DNA from 4 places in the Micromonospora sp. CA-244673 genome. Region 2 is predicted to be linked to each of the others. Evidence: riboswitches for the same ligand, from Rfam matches in the RefSeq annotation. Region 2 holds a riboswitch; each other region holds the start of a gene.
The links. Region 2 has a riboswitch for cyclic di-AMP ahead of ACQP12_RS09910 (C39 family peptidase). Riboswitches for the same ligand answer to the same signal wherever they lie in the genome.

Region 1 (4,743 bases), 1.5 Mb from region 2:
TCAGCGACAGCCACTGCCAGTAGTCGAACTGCCAGGCCGGCACCATGGCCAGCACGATCACCGGCACGGTCAGCACGACCGACACCCACAGCCGGGTACGCAGCCCGAGCAGCTCGTCCACCGGCTCGGCGGTCGCACCGTCGGCGACCTGCGCGGGCGGCGGCGGGACGACGGCCGTGTAGCCGGTCTTCTCCACGGTGGCGATCAGCTCGGCCGTGGTGACCTCGTCGGCGTACCGGACGGTGGCCTTCTCGGTGGCGTAGTTGACCGTGGCCTCGACACCGTCCATCCGGTTGAGCTTCTTCTCGATCCGGGCGGCGCAGGAGGCGCAGGTCATGCCGCCGATCGCGAGTTCGATCTGGTTCGGCGCGACCGGCAGGGACTTGGCGGTTGTCATCGCGGCACCTCCGGTCAACTGTGCCCGTGCCCCGGGGCGCCGTGGCCGGCGTCCGGGGTCGGTGCGGTCGTGGGGGCCGGCGGGGCGGGCGCCGGCGTGGCCTGGTCCCCGGCCAGCACGGTGAACTCCGCGGTGTGCACCGCGTCGCCGTGCCGGAAGTCCAGGTAGAGACGGTACGCGCCGGCCGAGGGCACCTCGGCGGCGAACGTCACCGCCGGCCCGGCCGGGGTCCGCCCGTCGCCGGGCGCGCCCTCCGGGTGCACGTGCAGGTACGCGAGGTCGCCCTGGCGCAGCGCCACCAGGTGCCCGTACGCCCCGAGGTAGGGCTGGAGGTCGGTGACGGGCCGGCCGTCCCTGCTGACGGCCAGGGTGAGCCGGCTGGTCCGGCCGGGCTGCGGGGCGCCGGTGAGGGTGACCGTGTAGCCGTCGACCGTGGTGCTGGTCACCGGCGCCGGGAGCGGCCGGTGTTCCAGCGCGCCGGGGACGGTGACGTCGACCCCGAGGGTGAGCGGCTCCCCACCGGTCGGGGTGAAGTCGGCGAACGCCCGCCAGACGCCGGGCCCGGCGAGCGGCGAGGCGACCCGCCAGGTGCCGTCGGCGGCCAGTTCCGGGTGGACGTGCCGGAAGCCGGAGAGGTCGCGGCGGGCGACGATCAGGTGCATGCGCTTGTCGTGCGCCACGTCGTAGCGGGTGACGGGCCGGCCGTCGGGGCCGGTGATCCGGAAGGCGAACTCGCCCGTGGGGGCGGTCACGGGCTGGAGCGTGTAGCCGCGGTCGGAGACGAGCAGCCCGCCGGGCAGGTGGGCGGTGGCGGTGGCGGCGTGGCCCCCGTCACCGTGGTCGGTTCCGCCGGAGTCGTGGCCGGCGTCGGTGGCGTCGTGGCGGGTCTCGGCGGCCGGGGTGACGGGGCCGGCCAGGTGGCCGACCCCGTACGCCGTGCCGAACACCGCCGCGAGCCCGAGGGCGAAGCCGCTCAGCTTCGTCGCCGTGTTCATGGGGTACCTCGGTTCCTTCGGGTCCGCGGACCGGTCACGCCCCGACGAGGTCGTAACCGGCCTCGTCGACGGCGGCGCGGACGGTGTCCGTGTCCAACGGGCTCTCACTGGTGACGGTGACCCGGCCGGAGGCCAGGTCGACCTGGACGTCGGTGACGGCCGGCAGCGCGCTCACCTCGGTGCTGACCGAGTTGACGCAGTGCCCGCAGGTCATGCCCTGAACCTGGTACGTCGTGGTGACCATCGCGAATCTTCCCTTCCGCCGCTGTCGTTACCGTTACCCGGTGGGGGTATCGGCCACTGAGAGGACCGTACCATACCCCCGAGGGGTACGGTATCCTCGACGTCATGACCGCACCGACGACCCCGACCCGGGGCTACACCGCCAGCAAGGACCAGCTCCTCGCGCGGCTCCGCCGTATCGAGGGCCAGGTCCGCGGCATCGAGAAGATGGTCGAGGACGACCGCTACTGCATCGACGTGCTGACCCAGATCTCCGCCATCCAGGCCGCGCTGGACAAGGTCGGCCTCGGCCTGCTCGACGGGCACGCCCGGCACTGCATGCACGAGGGCGCCGCCGAGGGCCGCGCCGACGAGATGGCCACCGAGATGATGGCCGCCGTCGGCCGCCTCATGAAGCGCGGCTGACCGGGACGTTCGGCCCCCGCGTCGGGTCCATCGGCCCGGCGCGGCGGATCCCCCGCCGACGTACGTTCGAGGTGGCGACCGGGACCGGCGCCGGTGACGGCACCGGACCGGCCGCGGGGAGATCGACGAGGAGGAGTACCGCCGCCGTCGCGCCGGCCTGGGCTGACCGGTTCGGGCACCGGGCCGGGCCTGCGAGGGCCCGCGCCGGCGGGCGGTCCGGCGGGCCGGGAGCACGGAGGCCGCATCGTGACACTCCGCAGCGTGACGGCGGCTCTCAAACGCGATGCTGGTCACGCAGGGCGAGGACGAATTCTCGCTATTGGTCGGCTTCCGGACGTAGAACAGCGGTAGGACTCTCGGGTAACCTCGCTGCCGGTCACCGCCGAAGGCGCGCACCGGCGCCAGCGGTGCCGCCGCCCAATCGCCCGCGGGCGAACCGGGGAACCAGGTACATGGGGTGAATCCGCGCGAGCGGTAGGGACCACTTCCGTCCCGAACCCGTCAGCTAACCCGGTCGGCGGCCGACGGAAGGGAACACTGTGACGGCACCCCTGCGCCGCTGGCTCACCCCCGTGGTGGCCATGCTGGCCGCGCTCACCGTGCTGGTGGGTCCGACCCCGGCGACGGCCGCTCCGAGCACCCCCACTCCCTCGGGGCACTCCGAGGAAGAGGACGACCCCCTCATCACCGAGGCCATCGACGCCGCCAACCGGGCCTACCTTCAGGCCAAGTCGAAGCTGGACAAGTCGCGCAAGCGCCAGCTCCAGCTCGCCCTGGAGGTGAAGGCGGCACAGAGCGAACTCGACGCGCTGAGCCCGCAGGTGGCCCAGATCGCCGCGCAGTCCTACCGGACCGGCCGGATCGGCGCCATGGCCATGCTGATGGAGAGCAACACCCCGGACTCGTTCGTCCGGCGGGCGGCCGCCCTGGACGAGCTGAACCTGCTGAACTCGCAGAAGCTCGCCGCCATCAACGCCGCGAAGACCCGAGCCGAGCAGGCCAAGATCGCGCTCGACGTCGAGGTGCGCGAGCAGGAGAAGCAGAAGAACGCGATGGCCCGCGAGAAGGCCGAGACGGAGAAGGCGCTGAAGCTGGTCGGCGGGATCGGCTTCACCGGCGGCCTGGTCTCGGCCACCTCGCCGGTCGCCCGGATCGGCCCGGGCCGCACCTCCGACGGCGACTGGAAGCCGGAGTCGTGCAGCGAGAACGACCCGACCACGTCGGGCTGCGTCACCCCGCGCACCCTGCACGCGTACAAGGAGGTCAAGCGGGCCGGCTTCAACCGCTTCGTGGGCTGCCACCGGAACGGCGGACCGTTCGAGCACCCGAAGGGCCGGGCCTGCGACTGGTCGCTGCAGAAGAGCGGCTTCTCCTCGTGGCGCACCAAGGACCAGCGGATGTACGGCAACAACGTCGCCGCCTTCCTGATCCGTAACGCCGACCGGCTGGGCATCTACTACGTGATCTGGAACCGGCAGATCTGGTTCCCGGCCACCGGCTGGAAGTCCTACAGCGGGCCCTCCGACCACACCGACCACGTGCACATGTCGCTGCTCTGACGGCGTACGCCGAAAGGGGCCGGCCCGCGATGCGCGGGCCGGCCCCTTCGACGTTGTCGGGCGGTCGGTCAGCCGGCGAGCGCCGGGTCCGCGGGCGCGGCCGGAGCCGGCACCGGGGCGGCGGCCGGGGCCTGCGCCACCGTGCGCACCTCGCCGGCGCTGAGCCGGTACGACAGGCCGACCACCGTGCAGCGCCCGGCGGCCACCGCGTCGGCGAGGACGGTGGACCGGGCCAGCAGCGCCTCCACGGTCTGCGCGATGTGGACGTCGACGATCCCGTCGAGGTCCTCGACGCCCTCCCGGCCGGCCCGGAGCAGGCTGGGCGCGACGGCGTCCACCACCGCGCCGAGATGCCCGGACGGCGACGTGCCGGTGCGGACCGCCTCGCGGGCGGCCTGGACGGCGCCGCACGAGTCGTGGCCGAGCACCACCACGAGCGGGGTGCCCAGCACGGTCACCGCGTATTCGACGCTGCCGAGCACCTCGGGGCCGGCGGTGTGGCCGGCGGTGCGGACCACGAAGAGATCACCGAGGCCCCGGTCGAAGATGATCTCGGCGGCGAGCCGGGAGTCGGAGCAGCCGACGATCACGGCGAACGGGTGCTGGCCGTCGGCGACCACCGTGCGGTGCCCGGCGTCCTGATTCGGATGGCGCGGGACGCCGGTGACGAACCGGTGGTTACCGGCGTAGAGCTCGGCGAGCGCCTGCTCGGGAGTGGTCGGCGGCACTGGTCCTCACCTCGTCCTCGCGCGAAAACGCCCTGGTCAGCCGGCCGGCGACGGAGGCGGCCTCGGCACCCACGGTCACATGCAGCCAAAGGTACGTCAAGATTTACGTGATACGCATTTCATACGTTGCGCGGACCTTGACGGCGGCCCCGGGTAGCCGCCTCGACAGGACCGGGAAACGCGGGACCCATACGATGACCATCATGGCGACGACACCGGGTGCGAGAGGCAGCGGCCGGAACTGGACCTTCCTCACCAACCACGGGCACGTGCTCCTGGCCATCGCCCGCAATCCCACCGCCCGGCTCCGGGACGTGGCCGACGAGGTGGGGGTCACCGAACGGGCCGCCCAGGCGATCGTCGCCGACCTGGAAGCCGGTGGCTACCTCCGACGCACCCGGGTGGGCCGGCGCAAC
Region 2 (4,743 bases):
GGACGTCTCCGGGGTGATCTCCGACTGGCTCTACTCCGGCAAGCCGTACGCGGTCACCGACATGGGCGTGGACGGGGAGCACTTCGTCGAGCGGTTCCCCCTCGCCGGCTCCGGCTACGTGCTGCGCCGGGACATGTCCAACGTGGACGAGGTGCTGACCGGGCTCCTGGACACCGACCCGAAGGCGGCGGCGCGCTGGGCCACCCGCGCCCGCTACCTGGGCGACTTCCCGGCCGAGTCCTACGCCGAGGTGTTCCTCGACGCCGCCCGCCGGCAGCTCGCGCCGGCCGGGACCGCGCCCGCCCCGCGGGACGGTTCGCCGCTCCCCTCCCCCACCGCCTGAGCCGAGGCTCAGAGGTACGCGTCGAGCAGGGCGAGCACCGCCGCCGGGTCCTCGACGTGCGCGTTGTGGCCCAGGCCGGGCAGGGTGGCGACCGGGACGCCCAGTTCCTTGAGCTGCGCGTCGGTCACCATCGGGTCCTGCTCGCCACGGGCCAGCAGCACCGGGACGTCGACGGCGGCGAGCAGCGCCGGCAGCCGGGGCTCCCCCACCGCGAAGGCGGCCGGGTCCATGGCCAGCCGCCAGCGGCCGTCCTCCCGGCGCAGCCCCGCCTCCACCACGGGATGGTCGGGGGCGAACAGCCCGGCCAGCCCGGAGACCCGCAGGTAGCGGCGGGCCGCCTCGTCCCGGGTGGCGAACCAGGTCACCGGACGGTCGGCCAGCTCGCGGGCCTTCTCCAGCTCGGCCGGGGACCAGACGGCCTTGATGCCCAGCCCGACCACCGCGTCGACGGGCAGGCGCCGCGACCGCGCGGCCAGCGCCAGCGCCACGACCCCGCCCAGCGAGTGGCCGAGCAGCACGAGCCGGTCGCGGGGGCCGAGCCGCTCGGCCACCGGACCGAGCCCCTCGACCACCCGCCGGGCCAGGGCGTCGAAGGAGTATTCCGGCAGCGGGGGCGACCAGCCGTGCCCGGCCAGGTCGGGTGCGAGCCACCGCCCCGCCCAGTGGCGCTCCAGCAGCGGCGCCCAGGGCAGCCACACCTCACCGGTGGCGCCCATGCCGTGCAGCAGCAGCAGATGGCGGGTACCCGTCGCGTCGCCCATAGGCCGCAGTGTGCCACCGGACGGACACGACGCGCGAGAGCAGCCGGCACGACGACGTCGGGCACCGGCTCGGTGGAGCCGGTGCCCGACGGGAGAGCTGCGATCAGGCGGAGTAGCCGCGCGTGGCCGCCCAGTTCGCCAGGTCGATGGTGCTGATCCAGTACGCGGGCAGCGCCGCGTTCGCCGAGTCGGCGATCCGGACCGTGCGGCCGTCGTTCTTGTAGCCGACCACCGCGATGTAGTGGCCGCCCGGGAACGAGTGCCAGCCGCCGTCGGTGTCGGTGGCGTCACCGGCGATGTTGACCACCACTCCCCGGCCGTCGATGATCGCCTTGACCACGTCAGCCTGGAGCTGGTCGATCTCCGCCGGGCTCGCCGAGCCGCCGAACATGTGCGTCCGGTACGGGTTGCCCTTGACCATCTGGTTCAGGCCCCGGGTGGTGTCCTCGGCGGAGTTGGTGCCGTTCTCGCCGGCGTTCAGCGGGGCGATCATCGCGTCCTGGGTGGTCTCGACGCCGCTCGCGCTGAGCGCGTTGCGCACCGCGGCCGGGCCGCAGTTCCAGTAGGCGGTCTGCGCCTCGTAGGTGTAGTCGAGCACCTTGGTCGACGGCGGCTTCGGCTTGGCCTTCCGGGTGGTGTCCGGGTCGGTGGTGGCCTTGGCCGCGGACTTCGCGGCCGACGGCGACGCGCTCGGCGAGGCGGACGGCGCCGGGACGGCCGCCCGGGCCTCGCCCCGGCTGGCGACCTCACCGAGCCGCGAGCCCAGCTCGGCGACCGCGGCGGTGTTCTCCTGCTGGACCGGGGCGTCGTCGGTGGCGGTGAGGGTGGCGCCGGCGCCACCGGCGAGCACGAGCGCCGCGGCCGAGCCGGCGATGATCTGGTACGGGCGCTCGGTCACGAGACGCCGCAGCTGACGCTTCAGGTGATGCTTCACGGGTTCCTCCACGGGAGCGTGCGCGGCACACACCGGCCCACGCGCGGAGGAACTCACGCGCGCTGGCGGGGCGGGTCGCCGCGGAAGGGGAGCGCCCGGGGGGCCGGGCGTTCGGGGCGGTTGCCGGGTCCGGTCGCCGTCAGGCGAGCGCCGGCACCACGATGCCGTGGAGGCGGGGGGACGAGCGGGGGGAGGTGAGCACGAGGAATGGCACTCCTTCCGTGGCCGCCGACCGGGTTAGCTGACGGATTCGGGCGGGAAGTACGCCCTACCACAGGCCGTGGGCCCGCGGATTCACCCCGGTGTTGCTGTGGGTCCCCGGTTCGTAAGAACACGATTAGGCGGGTCGGTGCGGCGTCGCCACTTGCGATCGGAAACCGCTCCGGACGCGCCGACACTACCGGTGGGTATGCCGCCTGCCAACCGCTCCCACCTGCTTAAACCTCGTGCATCACTACGGATATCGGAACACTCCGTCACTGACTTCACTCAATGGGACGGGCAGTTACGGCGGCACCGGCGGGCGAAAAGCGGACATCCGGTGGCGGCCGACCCGGAATTGCGGGGCCCGATCGCCCGACCTGCGCCCCGTGACCGTTTCCGGGGTCGCGGTGACCGGGCTCACCGAATTCGGATAACAATTCGGCCGACTCGGCCCGCGTGGGGAGTCGGGCCCGCGTGACGCCGTGGGTCGGGCCGGCGGTGACGCAGGCCGGGCACGATGGCTCTCCAGCTACCGCGGCCAAGGGCCACGGGCGACAGGGCGCCGAGCGGCCCCGCCAGCCGGTCCGCCGACGCCCAGGACATCCGCTCGGACCCGCTAGGAACTTGATGTCCTGAACGACTCACGCCCAACTTGCCGCCGGCCACGTCGGGTCGGTCACGACGGCAGCTCGACGGGCGCCCGGGAGGGCCGCGCGCCCGATCCGTTCACGTCATCAAGTTCCTAGCGGCCGGCACGACCACATCCGGCCGCAGGCTCTCCGGCCGCAGGCTCTCCGGCCGCAGGCTCGCCGCCCTGCGGACGGTTGCCACCAGCTCCCCCCGAACGGGAGTGCACCATGTTCAGCCGGCCCGGACGGGACGCCAGCGCGCCCCGGGCACGGTGGCCGGGATCCGCACCGTCGCGTCGTTCCGCCCCTCCACGGTGGCCGTGGTGGCGTCGGCGGGGCGGAGGGCGGTGGCCGCCGCGTAGGACTCGGCTGTCAGGGTGCGGGCCGCCTCGGCGGCCAGTTCGGCGTCCCGCCAGGCCCGCCGCTCCCGCTCGGCGGCCGTCGCCCAGGCCGCCCGGCGGCTCTCGCGTACGGCCCGGGCCAGGACGATCTCCTGCTCGGCCGGGTGCCGGCGCGGGTCCCACCCGTTGCGGTGGGCCAGCACGTCGGCGAGTTGCCGGGCGCTCAGGTCGCCCCGCCAGTGCGCGGTCATCGCGGCGTGGTGCAGCCAGCGCTCCCGGGCCGCGTACTCGGCCGGGGTGCGTGGGGTGTGCGGGGCGGGCAGGGCGGCGGCGCCGGCGAGGCGGCGGGCGGCGGCCTCGGCCTCGTCGTACGCCCGCCAGGCCCGATCGGCCTCGTCCTGGGCGGTGAGCCACTGCTCGCGGCGCCGCCGGGCGCTCTGCGCGGCGCGGGCGGCGGCCACCGCCACCTCGTCGGCGTAGCGGCGCAGGTCGGCCCGGCGAGCGGCCTCCTCGGCGGCCGGGTCGGGCGCCGGATCGGGCGCGCCGTCGCGCTCCGGGCGGGCGACCAGCACGGCGAGCAGGCCGAGGGCGAGCACGAGCAGGGCCGACCAGATCGCGGCGGCCTCGGGAACCTCGGTCAGGAAACGGTAGAGAACGGTCTGCGGCATGGTCGGCACCTCACGGGAGAGAACGTGGTGGAGAGGTGTCCGCACGACCCGTGGATGCGGCGGGCGCGGCGACAGCGGGTGCCGCCGGGCCGCCCGGCGGGCGGGTGCGGGGGTGAGGTTCGGTGCGTGCGGCGGGCGTGGGGCGCCGGCCCGCGGGCGGGGTCAGCGGGCGGGCGGGGCCCGGGAGCCGACGGTGGCCGGGACCAGCCCGGTCAGGACGAGCGGCCGGCCGGTCACGCCTGTCACGGCCGAGAGGGGCGCCACCGGCACGGACACAACAGCGGGGACGGCCCGCGTGTCAGCGGCTGCACCGCCGACGTCCTGCCCGGCAGCGGTGACGGCGGTGATCCCGCCACCGACGTCCTGCCCGGCAACGGTGACGGCGATGGTCCCGCGACCGAGGTCCTGCCCGGCGGCGGTGACGGCGATGGTCCCGCCACCGAGCCCGGTCATCGTTCCGGCGGCGGTCGGGTCGGCGCCGACCGTCGTCGGCACGTTCCTGCTGCTCGTCGCCTGAGCCCCCCGGAGGTGCTGCCCGACGGCGGCCTCGGTTCGCAGGGGCAGACCCTCGACGGGGGCCACCACGGCGGGTGCCACCGGTGCGGTCGCGGCCACGCCGAGCGGCAGGGTCGCCGCGCCGAACGAGCAGGCGACGAGCACGGCCAGGGTGGCCAGCGTCCGGGCGGTCCAGCGCGCCACCCACCACACGGGACAGGTGAGCGCGATCGGCAGCACGGGTACAAACTACCGCCGATGACGCCACATCGCACCGCCGCCGGGCGTGTCGCGCCGTCCTGGAAACGGGGCACCGGCCAGGGTGGACAACCGGCGGGTACGGGCGCCGGGACGGCGGACGCGCCGGG
Region 3 (4,743 bases), 2.0 Mb from region 2:
GCCGTGCAGGCCGCGCCGCCCGGCCCCGCCGCACCCGACGCCGCCCAGGCCCGCGCCGTCGCCGCCGACTCGGCCCGCGCGCTGGTCGCCGACCGGCCCGCCTACCTGCACGCCAGCGCGGACGAAGCCTTCGTGCAGAAGGCGGTCATCTCCTCCGAGGGCACCCAGTACGTGCCCTACGAGCGCACCTACAAGGGCCTGCCCGTGGTCGGCGGTGACTTCGTGCTGGCCACCGACACGGCCGGCAACCTGAAGTACGCCTCCGTCGCCCAGCAGCAGGCCATCGGCAGCCTCGCCACCACGCCGAAGCTGACCTCGGCCGCCGCGGCGAAGACCGCGCGCGCCCAGCTCAAGAAGGTCAGCACCGTCGAGGGCACCAACCTGGTCGTCTACACCCTCGGCGCCACGCCGGCGCTGGCCTGGGAGACCACGGTGCGGGGCACCGGCGCCGAGGGCCCGAGCCGGCTCACGGTCGACGTCGACGCCCGCACCGGCGCGGTGCTGCGCACGCAGGAGCACGTCGTGCACGGCACCGGCACCGGGGCGTGGAACGGACCCAGCCCGCTGACCCTGAACACCACGCAGTCGGGCGCCACCTACAGCATGAAGGACCCGACGGTCACCAACCTGAGCTGCCAGGACGCCGCGAACAACACGACGTTCAGCGGCTCCGACGACGTCTGGGGCAACGGCACCGCCACCAACCGGGAGACCGGCTGCGTCGACGCGCTGTTCGCCGCGCAGACCGAGCACAAGATGCTCGCCCAGTGGCTGGGCCGCAACGGCGCCGACGGCAACGGCGGCTACTGGCCGATCCGGGTGGGTCTGAACGACCAGAACGCCTACTACGACGGCTCCCAGGTCCAGATCGGCAAGAACACCTCGGGCCAGTGGATCGGCTCGCTCGACGTGGTGGCCCACGAGATCGGCCACGGCATCGACGACCACACCCCGGGTGGCATCTCCGGCGGCGGCACCCAGGAGTTCGTCGCCGACACCTTCGGCGCGGCCACCGAGTGGTTCGCCAACGAGCCGTCCAGCTACGACGCTCCCGACTTCCTGGTCGGCGAGAAGGTCAACCTCGTGGGCAGCGGCCCGATCCGCAACATGTACAACCCGTCGGCGCTCGGCGACCCGAACTGCTACTCCAGCAGCATCCCCGGCACCGAGGTGCACGCCGCGGCGGGTCCGGGCAACCACTGGTTCTACCTGCTGGCCAACGGCAGCAGCCCGACCAACGGGCAGCCGGCCAGCTCCACCTGCAACGGCAGCAGCGTCACCGGCCTGGGCATCCAGAAGGCCATGAAGATCATGTACAACGCCATGCTGCTGAAGACCTCGTCCTCGTCGTACCTGAAGTACCGGGTCTGGACGCTGCAGGCGGCGAAGAACCTCTACCCGACCAGCTGCACCGAGTTCAACGCGGTGAAGGCCGCCTGGACCGCGATCAGCGTGCCGGCGCAGACCGGTGAGGCCACCTGCACGGGCGGCACCCCGACGCCGACCCCGACCACCACGACCACCCCGCCGTCGGGCAGCTGCACCGGCCAGAAGCTGGCCAACCCCGGCTTCGAGTCGGGCAACGTGAGCTGGACCGCCTCCTCCGGCGTCATCACCAACTCCACCAGCCAGGCGGCGCACGGCGGCTCGTACAAGGCCTGGCTCGACGGCTACGGCTCGACGCACACCGACACCCTCACGCAGTCGGTGACGATTCCCGCCGGCTGCCGGGCGACGCTGAGCTTCTGGCTGCACATCGACAGCGCGGAGTCGACCACGACGACCGCCTACGACAAGCTGACCGTGAAGGCGGGCAGCACCACCCTGGCCACCTACTCCAACCTCAACAAGGCCACCGGCTACGTGCAGCGGTCCTTCGACGTCTCGTCGCTGGCCGGCACCACCGCCACCATCTCGTTCAGCGGCGTGGAGGACAGCTCCCTGCAGACCTCCTTCGTCGTCGACGACACCGCGCTCACCCTGAGCTGAGCACACCGGAGCGGCCGGCCGTCGTCCTCCCGACGGCCGGCCGCTTCGTCGTCTCCGTGCCTCGTGGCCGGTCCGGATTCCGGCCCGCGGTCAGGCCGGGTGGGCCGCGCGGGAACCGGCGGCGTCGTCGCGGCGGATCCGGGCCGCGACGCCCTCCATCGCCCGGCCGAACCGCTCCATGTCCCGGGCGGACTGCTCGGGCAGGCCGCCGAGCCGGGCGGCGAGGGCGTCCACGTCCGCCTGGGCGGAGGCGCTGACCCGGGCCTCCAGCTCGGTGAGCGCGGCGTTGACGGCCGTCACGACGTGCCCGCACAGGGTGTCCAGGGGCTCGCCGGCCAGCTCCGGGTCGACGGTGACGGATTCCAGCCGGCCACCCTGGACGGCGACGGCACGGACCCGGCCGTCGGCCGCGCCGCCCTCGGCCCGGAGCAGCTGGGCCGGCGCGTCGTCGGCGTGGTCGCCGGCCCGGGAGCGCATCGCGGACAGCGCCTGCTGCGTCCTGGTCAGCAGCTCGTCGAGGCTCGCGGCCGCGGAGAACGAATCGTTGGTCATATCCGCGCTTTCTTCACGTCTTTCCGAGCACCGTGACGATAGCAACCGGCCCCGACGCCGAACGCCCGGCCGGGAACCCCGGCCGGGCGTTCGTGGTGCGGCGCACCGGTGTGGCGTCAGCGCAGGCGAAGCCGCTGGCCCGGGAAGATGAGGCCCGGGTTGTCGCCGACCACGCCCTTGTTGCGGGCGTAGAGGGCGTGCCAACCACCGGCGACGTTCTTCGCGTCGGCGATCTCGGAGAGGGTGTCCCCCGGCCGGACCAGGTAGGCGCCGGCGCCGCCGGTGCTCGGCGCGGTCCGCCGCTCGCCGCGGTACGACCGCTGCGAGGTGGCCTTCTTCGTGGCCGAGGTGGTCTTCCTCGTGGCCTTCTTCGTGGACTTCGCCGAGCCCGAGTCCTTGGCGGCGTAGCGCTTGGTGGAGCCGCCCTTCTTGCCGCAGACCGGCCAGGCGCCGATGCCCTGCCCGTCGAGGACCTTCTCGGCGATGGCGATCTGCTCGCCGCGGCTGGCCAGGTCGGCCCGGCTCGCGTACTTCTTGCCGCCGTAGCCGTTCCAGGTGCTCCGGGAGAACTGGAGCCCGCCGTAGTAGCCGTTGCCGGTGTTGATGTGCCAGTTGCCGCCGGACTCGCACTGGGCGACGGCGTCCCAGTTGACGCCGGCGGCGCTGGCCGGGGCGGCCGGGCCGAGAAGGGCGGCGGCGCCGGTGGCCGCGCCGACGACGAGCGCCCCGACGGCGGTGCGACGCTGCGCGGTCCGTCGGTGACGGGCGACGTGATCAGTTGCCATGTGGTTTTCCTCCACGCCGACGAGGTGAGCTGTCGGGTTCGGGCCGAGGAGCCCGGCCGCCGCAGGCGGCTTCACCCCGAGGTGTCGTGCACCGAGGAACATGTGGGTCCCCCGCTCCCGCCGAAGGTCCAGGACCGCCGGGCCGGCGGCGGGATTAGGCGTTGCCGGCCCGTGGTGTCCGCGATCGCGAACGGATCCGACGTTAGGAACGGTTTGTCGCGAACGCCCACTTCTTGTGAAGTTCTTCACCCGGCCGAGCGACGACCCCGTCTCCCGGCTTGCGGAACCGTCGAATCTGTCGTAGCGACCTGACGGTTGGCGTGTTTTCGCAGCTCACAGCGGCGTTTCCGGGCACCGGCCGAAGAGGACGGCCGGCGGGTGCCGGGTCCACCGTGGCGAGTGGCGCGGCGCGGATCCTCGGCGGCGGGTTCCCGGCCCGCCGGGCGACGCGGGAGGCTACCGTGGGCAGGTTCGCGCAAGATCGGCACGAGGCGGCGAGGCATGAGCGACCACGGACACGAGCTGACCTTCGGCGGCTTCCTCACCCCCAGCGCCGGGCGGCCGGAGCAGGTGGTCGCGCGGGCCAAGCTCTGCGAGCAGGTCGGCCTGGACCTGGTGACCTTCCAGGACCATCCCTACCAGCCCGGGTTCCTGGACACCTGGACGCTCATGTCCTTCGTGGCCGCGGCCACCAGCCACATCACCCTCGCCGGCAACGTGCTCAACCTGCCGCTGCGCCAGCCCGTGGTGCTGGCCCGCAGCGTGGCCAGCCTGGACCTGCTCACCGGCGGCCGGGTCGAGCTGGGCCTCGGCGCCGGGGCCTTCTGGGAGGCGATCGAGGCGGTCGGCGGGCGGCGGCTCTCCCCCGGCGCGGCCGTGGACGCCCTCGACGAGGCGATCCGGGTGATCCGCGAGGTCTGGGACACCGAACGGCGCGGCATGGTCCGGGTCGAGGGCGAGCACTACCGGGTGGTCGGGGCCAAGCGCGGGCCGGCGCCGGCCCACCCGGTGCGGGTCTGGGTCGGCGCGTACAAGCCGCGGATGCTGCGGCTGGTCGGTCGCGCGGCGGACGGCTGGCTGCCGTCGCTCGCGTACCTGCCGAAGGGGCCGGCCGAGCTGCCGGCGCTGAACGCGGTGATCGACGAGGCCGCCGCCGAGGCCGGACGGGATCCCGGCGCGGTGCGCCGGCTGCTCAACGTCACCGGCACCTTCTCGCGGTCGTCGGGCGGTTTCCTGGACGGCCCGCCGGAGCAGTGGGTGGAGGAGCTGGCCGGGCTCGCCCTGGACCACGGCGTCGCCACGTTCATCCTGGGCAGCGACGAGCCGCGCGCCGTCCAGCTCTTCGCCCAGGAGGTGGCGCCGGCGGTCCGCGAGCTGGTCGCCGCCGAACGCACCACGCCGGGCAGCCGCGCCCGGG
Region 4 (4,743 bases), 3.6 Mb from region 2:
CGCTCCCCGGGCAGCGGGGTCACGATCGTCTCCGGCGGCCCGGGCACCGGCAAGACGGCGGTGGCCCTGCACCGCGCCGCGTACCTGCTCTATTCCGACCGCGCCCGGTATGCCGGCGGCGGCATCCTGGTGGTCGGCCCGTCGAGCGTGTTCGTCCAGTACATCGCCTCGGTGCTCCCCTCGCTCGGCGAGGAGACGGCCACCCTGCACTCGCTGGGTTCCCTCTTCCCCGGCGTGTCGGCGACCCGGACCGACCCGCCCGAGGTGGCGGCCGTGAAGGGCTCGCTGCGGATGCGCCGGGTGCTGGAGCGGGCGGTCCGGGACGCGGTGCCCGACTCCCCCGGCGAGCTGCGCCTGCTCTACCGGGGTGAGCTGCTGCGCCTGGAGCGGGCCGAGCTGGACGCCATCCGGGACCGGACGCTGTCCCGCGGGGCGCGCCGCAACGAGGTGCGCCGGGCGGCCTTCGACGCGGTCCTCGCCGCGCTCTGGGCACAGGCCCGCAGGCTGCGGATCGGCCGGCTGCCGGAGCAGCCCGCGTTCGAGGACGAGATCATCGACCGGCCGGAGTTCCGGGAGTTCCTCAAGGCCTGGTGGCCGCGGCTGCACCCGCGCCACGTGCTGGGCTGGCTGGCCCGCCCGGAGCGGCTGCGCCGGTACGCCGGGGGCGTCCTGTCCGGGGCCGAGATCCGGCTGCTGACCGGGGCGTACCGGAGCCTGGACGGCGAGGGCCTGACCATCGCCGACGTGGCGCTGCTGGACGAGCTGGACGCGCTTCTGGGCCAGCCGGTGCGGCGGGCGAGGCCGAAGCGGGACCCGTTCCAGCTGGCCGGCGGCGTCCGCGAGCTGAGCACGGCCGCCGACCGGCAGCGGGCCGCCCGGGCCGCCGCGCGGGAGCGCCCGGAGGACTACCGCGACTACGCCCACGTGGTCGTCGACGAGTCGCAGGACGTCTCGCCGATGCAGTGGCGGATGATCGGCCGGCGCGGCCGGCTGGCCTCCTGGACCGTGGTGGGCGACCCGGCGCAGACCGCCTGGACCGGCGACCCGCAGGAGCTGGCCCGGGCCCGGGACCAGGCGCTGGGCCGGCGCCGTCGCCACCGGTACGAGCTGACCACCAACTACCGCAACTCGGCGGAGATCTTCGCCGTGGCGGCCGCGGAGATCCACCGCGTGCACCCGGATCTCGCGTTGCCCACCGCGGTCCGTTCCACCGGGGTGCCGCCCGTCGAGCGGTCGGTGCCCGCCGGCGACCTGCCCGCCGCCACGGCGGCGGCGGCGCGCGCGCTGCTGGCGGAGGTCGAGGGCACGGTGGGTGTGATCACGCCGGTGCCGCGCCGGGACGAGGTGGCCGGCTGGCTGGGCGACCTGGGCGGCCGGCTCCAGGTGGTGACCAGCCTCCAGGCCAAGGGCATGGAGTACGACGGGGTGGTGCTGGTCGCCCCGAGCGAGATCCGGGCCGATCCGGGGTCGGGCGTCCGGACCCTCTACGTGGCGCTCTCCCGGGCCACCCAGCGGCTCACCACCCTCGACCCGGTCGGCTGACGGCGGCGCCGCATCCGGCGTTCACTTGCACACATAGCGATGTGAGCATAGATTGAGCTCGGCCGGGGCGGCGAACGAGAGGGTGTGTGCGTGGGCGCAGGTCATGACCACAGCGGCGCGGTGGCCAACGCGGCGCACCGTCACCGTGGTCGACTCTGGGGCGCGTTCGCGCTGCTCACCGCCCTCATGGTCGTCGAGGCGGTGGCCGCCTTCGCCACCGGCTCGCTGGCCCTGCTCTCCGACGCCGGGCACATGTTCACCGACGTCCTCGGCATCGGCATGGCGCTCGCCGCGATCACCGCCACCCGGCACGCCGACACCGACCCGCAGCGCACCTTCGGGCTCTACCGGCTGGAGGTGCTGGCCGCGCTGGCCAACGCGGTGCTGCTCGGCGCCGTGGCCGTCTACGTCCTGGTCGAGGCGGTACGCCGGTTCGGCGAACCACCGGAGGTCCTCGCCGGGCCGATGCTCGCCGTGGCGGTGCTCGGCCTGCTCGCCAACATCGCCGCGTTCGCGCTGCTGCGCGCCGGCGCCGAGGAGAGCATCAACCTGCGCGGGGCGTACCTGGAGGTGCTGGGCGACCTGCTCGGCTCGCTCGGCGTGATCGGGGCCGCCCTGGTCATCGCGGTCACCGACTGGTGGTGGGCCGACCCGCTGGTCGCCGTCGCGATCGGGCTGTTCATCCTGCCGCGCACCTGGCGGCTCGGCCGGGCCGCGGTCCGGATCCTGGTGCAGGCCGCCCCGGAGCACCTCCAGGTGACCGCGGTGCACGACCGGCTGGCCGCCGTCCCCGGCGTCGCCGAGGTGCACGACCTGCACGTCTGGACGCTCACCTCGGGCATGGAGGTGGCCTCGGCGCACCTGACCATGACACCGGGCGCCGAGGTCGGCGAGGTGCTGGCGGCCGCCCGGACGGCCCTGCACGAGGATTTCTCGATCGATCACGCCACGTTGCAGATCGAACCCGGAGCGTCTCCCGGGGCGTGCGGCGCGGTCGAGTGGTAATTAGGGCAATCTTAAATCCAAGTGGTTATTGTGCACTTATGCCGGTTTTGACCGGGACACCGGCTCCCACCAGCGAGCCGACCCGGAACAACGCCGGTAGGCTCGATCGCGGCCTCCGCCGGGCGGCGCCCACCGGCGCCTGCGGTGGCCAGCGCCTAATCGCCCGCAGGGCGAGCCGGGGAACCACGTTCGTGGGGTGCATCCGCGTCAGCGGTAGGGATCTTCCGTCCCGAACCCGTCAGCTAACCCGGTCGGCGGTGGACGGAAGGACACGTGAATGCCCCCAGTGGCACCTGTACGACGGACGGTCGCCCGGTTGGCGGCCCTGCTCGTCGCGACGCTCGCCCTCGGCGTCGTGACCGCGCCGGTCTCTCCCGCCTCGGCGGCCGCGGCGGCTTCCCCGACCGCGCTGCTCGCCGCCGCACCCGGCGACGACGAGGGCGGCACCCCGGCGCTGCGCGCCCAACTCGACGCCGCCAGCAAGGGGTGGCTGGACGCCCGCACCGCGCTGAACCGCTCGGTGACCCGGCAACAGCAGCTCACCGCCCAGCTCAAGACGGTCAACGCCGAGCTGACCGTCCGGGACGCCAAGGTCGGCGAGATCGCCGGGGTGGCATACCGGTCCGGGCGGCTGGGCACCGCCGCGGCCCTGCTCGGCAGCACCAGCCCCGAGGGCTTCATGGACCGCGCGGCCGCGCTGGAGCAGGTGGCCGCGCACGAGGACCGGGCACTGCGCGAGCTCATCGACACCCGGGACGAGGCCACCCGCACGCAGACCGCGCTCACCGGCGAGATCCAGGAGCAGCGCAAGCAGGTCGCGGTGATGGCCAAGCGCAAGCAGCAGGCCGAACGCGCCCTGGAGGTGGCGAACAACCGCGCGTCCAGCAGCGGCGGCGGCAGCGTCCAGGGCACCTCGTCGGCCAACGCCAAGCCGGCCAAGCGCAACGCCGACGGCTCCTGGCCACCCGAGTCGTGCAGCGTCAACGACCCGACGCCCGCCGACGGCTGCATCACCCCGCGTACGCTGCACGCGCTCCAGCAGGCCAAGGCGGCCGGCTTCACCCGCTACGTCTCCTGCCACCGGCCCAGCGGCTCGGGCGAGCACCCGAAGGGGCGGGCCTGCGACTTCGCCGCGCAGAAGAGCGGCTTCGGCGGCGTGGCCAGCGGCGGCGACAAGACGTACGGCAACAACCTCTCCGCCTACTTCATCCGCAACGCCGACGCGCTCGCCGTGCTCTACGTGATCTGGTTCCGGCAGATCTGGCTGCCCAGCAGCGGCTGGAAGGCGTACAGCGGGGGCAACGGCGACCCGTCCAGCGACCACACCAACCACGTGCACCTGTCGGTGTACTGATCCCCGCCCCGGCGGCGCCCGGCTACGTCCCACGACGTACGCCGGGTGTCGCCGCGCGGCCCACGACGCGACGCCCGCGACGGCCGAGCATCGGGGGCATGACTCGACTCTCCCCCGCCGGACGCAAGGCCCTGCTCACCCTGCACCTGGTCACCTCGCTGGGGTGGCTCGGCGCCGACCTGGTGCTGCTGGCCCTCGGCGTGGCCGGGCTGCGCGGGGCCGACCCCGAGGTGGTCTATCCGGCCGCCGCGCTGCTGGTCACCTGGCTGTTCGCCCCGCTGAGCGTGCTCGTCTGGCTGGTCGGGCTCGCCAGCGCGCTGCTCACCCCGTGGGGGCTGCTGCGCTGGCGCTGGGTGCTGGTGAAGTTCGCCGTCACCACCGTGGTGCTCACGCTGGTGCTGCTCCTGCTCACCCCGCGGGTCCGGCACCTCGGTGAGCTGGCCGGGGCGGCCGACGCCCACCTCCGCGTCGACCTGGTGGTCGCGCCGACCGTCTCCAGCACGCTGCTGCTCGTCGTGACGGTGCTGTCCACCTACAAGCCGTGGGGGCGGCTGCGGCCGGCCCGGCCGGCGGCCCGACGACCGGTGTCCGCCGGGCGACGCGGCTGAGTCAGGGCGCCCGGGTCAGACCGCCTGCCCCTCCAGGGTGGCGCCGAGCCGGCTGGCCAGCCCGAGGTGGGCCGCCCGGGCCTGCCGGAAGGCGTAGCCGAACAGCGGCGCCGGTGCGGAGAGGGTGATCTCCACGTCGATCCGCACCACCCCGTCGGGCTCGTCGCGCAGCCGCGTGTGGTTGCGCACCGTGGTGGCCGGCTGCTGCCGGGCCACGGTCACGACCTCGTCCTC

Region 1: another riboswitch for cyclic di-AMP. It lies ahead of ACQP12_RS02795 (coiled-coil domain-containing protein); the one in region 2 lies ahead of ACQP12_RS09910 (C39 family peptidase).
Region 3: another riboswitch for cyclic di-AMP. It lies ahead of ACQP12_RS19250 (transglycosylase family protein); the one in region 2 lies ahead of ACQP12_RS09910 (C39 family peptidase).
Region 4: another riboswitch for cyclic di-AMP. It lies ahead of ACQP12_RS25850 (coiled-coil domain-containing protein); the one in region 2 lies ahead of ACQP12_RS09910 (C39 family peptidase).

Annotation. Positions count from the first base shown of each region.
Region 1 is NZ_CP192019.1:553,621-558,363, reverse strand. It holds gene ACQP12_RS02815 (heavy metal translocating P-type ATPase) at 1-397, opposite strand, end outside; gene ACQP12_RS02810 (hypothetical protein) at 412-1,392, opposite strand; gene ACQP12_RS02805 (heavy-metal-associated domain-containing protein) at 1,427-1,636, opposite strand; gene ACQP12_RS02800 (metal-sensitive transcriptional regulator) at 1,741-2,040, shown strand; cyclic di-AMP (ydaO/yuaA leader) riboswitch at 2,445-2,575, shown strand; gene ACQP12_RS02795 (coiled-coil domain-containing protein) at 2,580-3,599, shown strand; gene ACQP12_RS02790 (carbonic anhydrase) at 3,668-4,327, opposite strand; gene ACQP12_RS02785 (helix-turn-helix transcriptional regulator) at 4,522-4,743, shown strand, end outside.
Region 2 is NZ_CP192019.1:2,098,775-2,103,517, reverse strand. It holds gene ACQP12_RS09920 (CDP-glycerol glycerophosphotransferase family protein) at 1-343, shown strand, start outside; gene ACQP12_RS09915 (alpha/beta fold hydrolase) at 352-1,104, opposite strand; gene ACQP12_RS09910 (C39 family peptidase) at 1,208-2,050, opposite strand; cyclic di-AMP (ydaO/yuaA leader) riboswitch at 2,250-2,392, opposite strand; gene ACQP12_RS09905 (hypothetical protein) at 3,104-3,880, opposite strand; gene ACQP12_RS09900 (hypothetical protein) at 4,043-4,615, opposite strand.
Region 3 is NZ_CP192019.1:4,126,118-4,130,860, forward strand. It holds gene ACQP12_RS19240 (M4 family metallopeptidase) at 1-1,989, shown strand, start outside; gene ACQP12_RS19245 (YbaB/EbfC family nucleoid-associated protein) at 2,080-2,541, opposite strand; gene ACQP12_RS19250 (transglycosylase family protein) at 2,658-3,326, opposite strand; cyclic di-AMP (ydaO/yuaA leader) riboswitch at 3,326-3,497, opposite strand; gene ACQP12_RS19255 (LLM class flavin-dependent oxidoreductase) at 3,828-4,743, shown strand, end outside.
Region 4 is NZ_CP192019.1:5,656,491-5,661,233, forward strand. It holds gene ACQP12_RS25840 (HelD family protein) at 1-1,542, shown strand, start outside; gene ACQP12_RS25845 (cation diffusion facilitator family transporter) at 1,633-2,547, shown strand; cyclic di-AMP (ydaO/yuaA leader) riboswitch at 2,690-2,819, shown strand; gene ACQP12_RS25850 (coiled-coil domain-containing protein) at 2,825-3,901, shown strand; gene ACQP12_RS25855 (hypothetical protein) at 4,000-4,509, shown strand; gene ACQP12_RS25860 (SRPBCC family protein) at 4,525-4,743, opposite strand, start outside.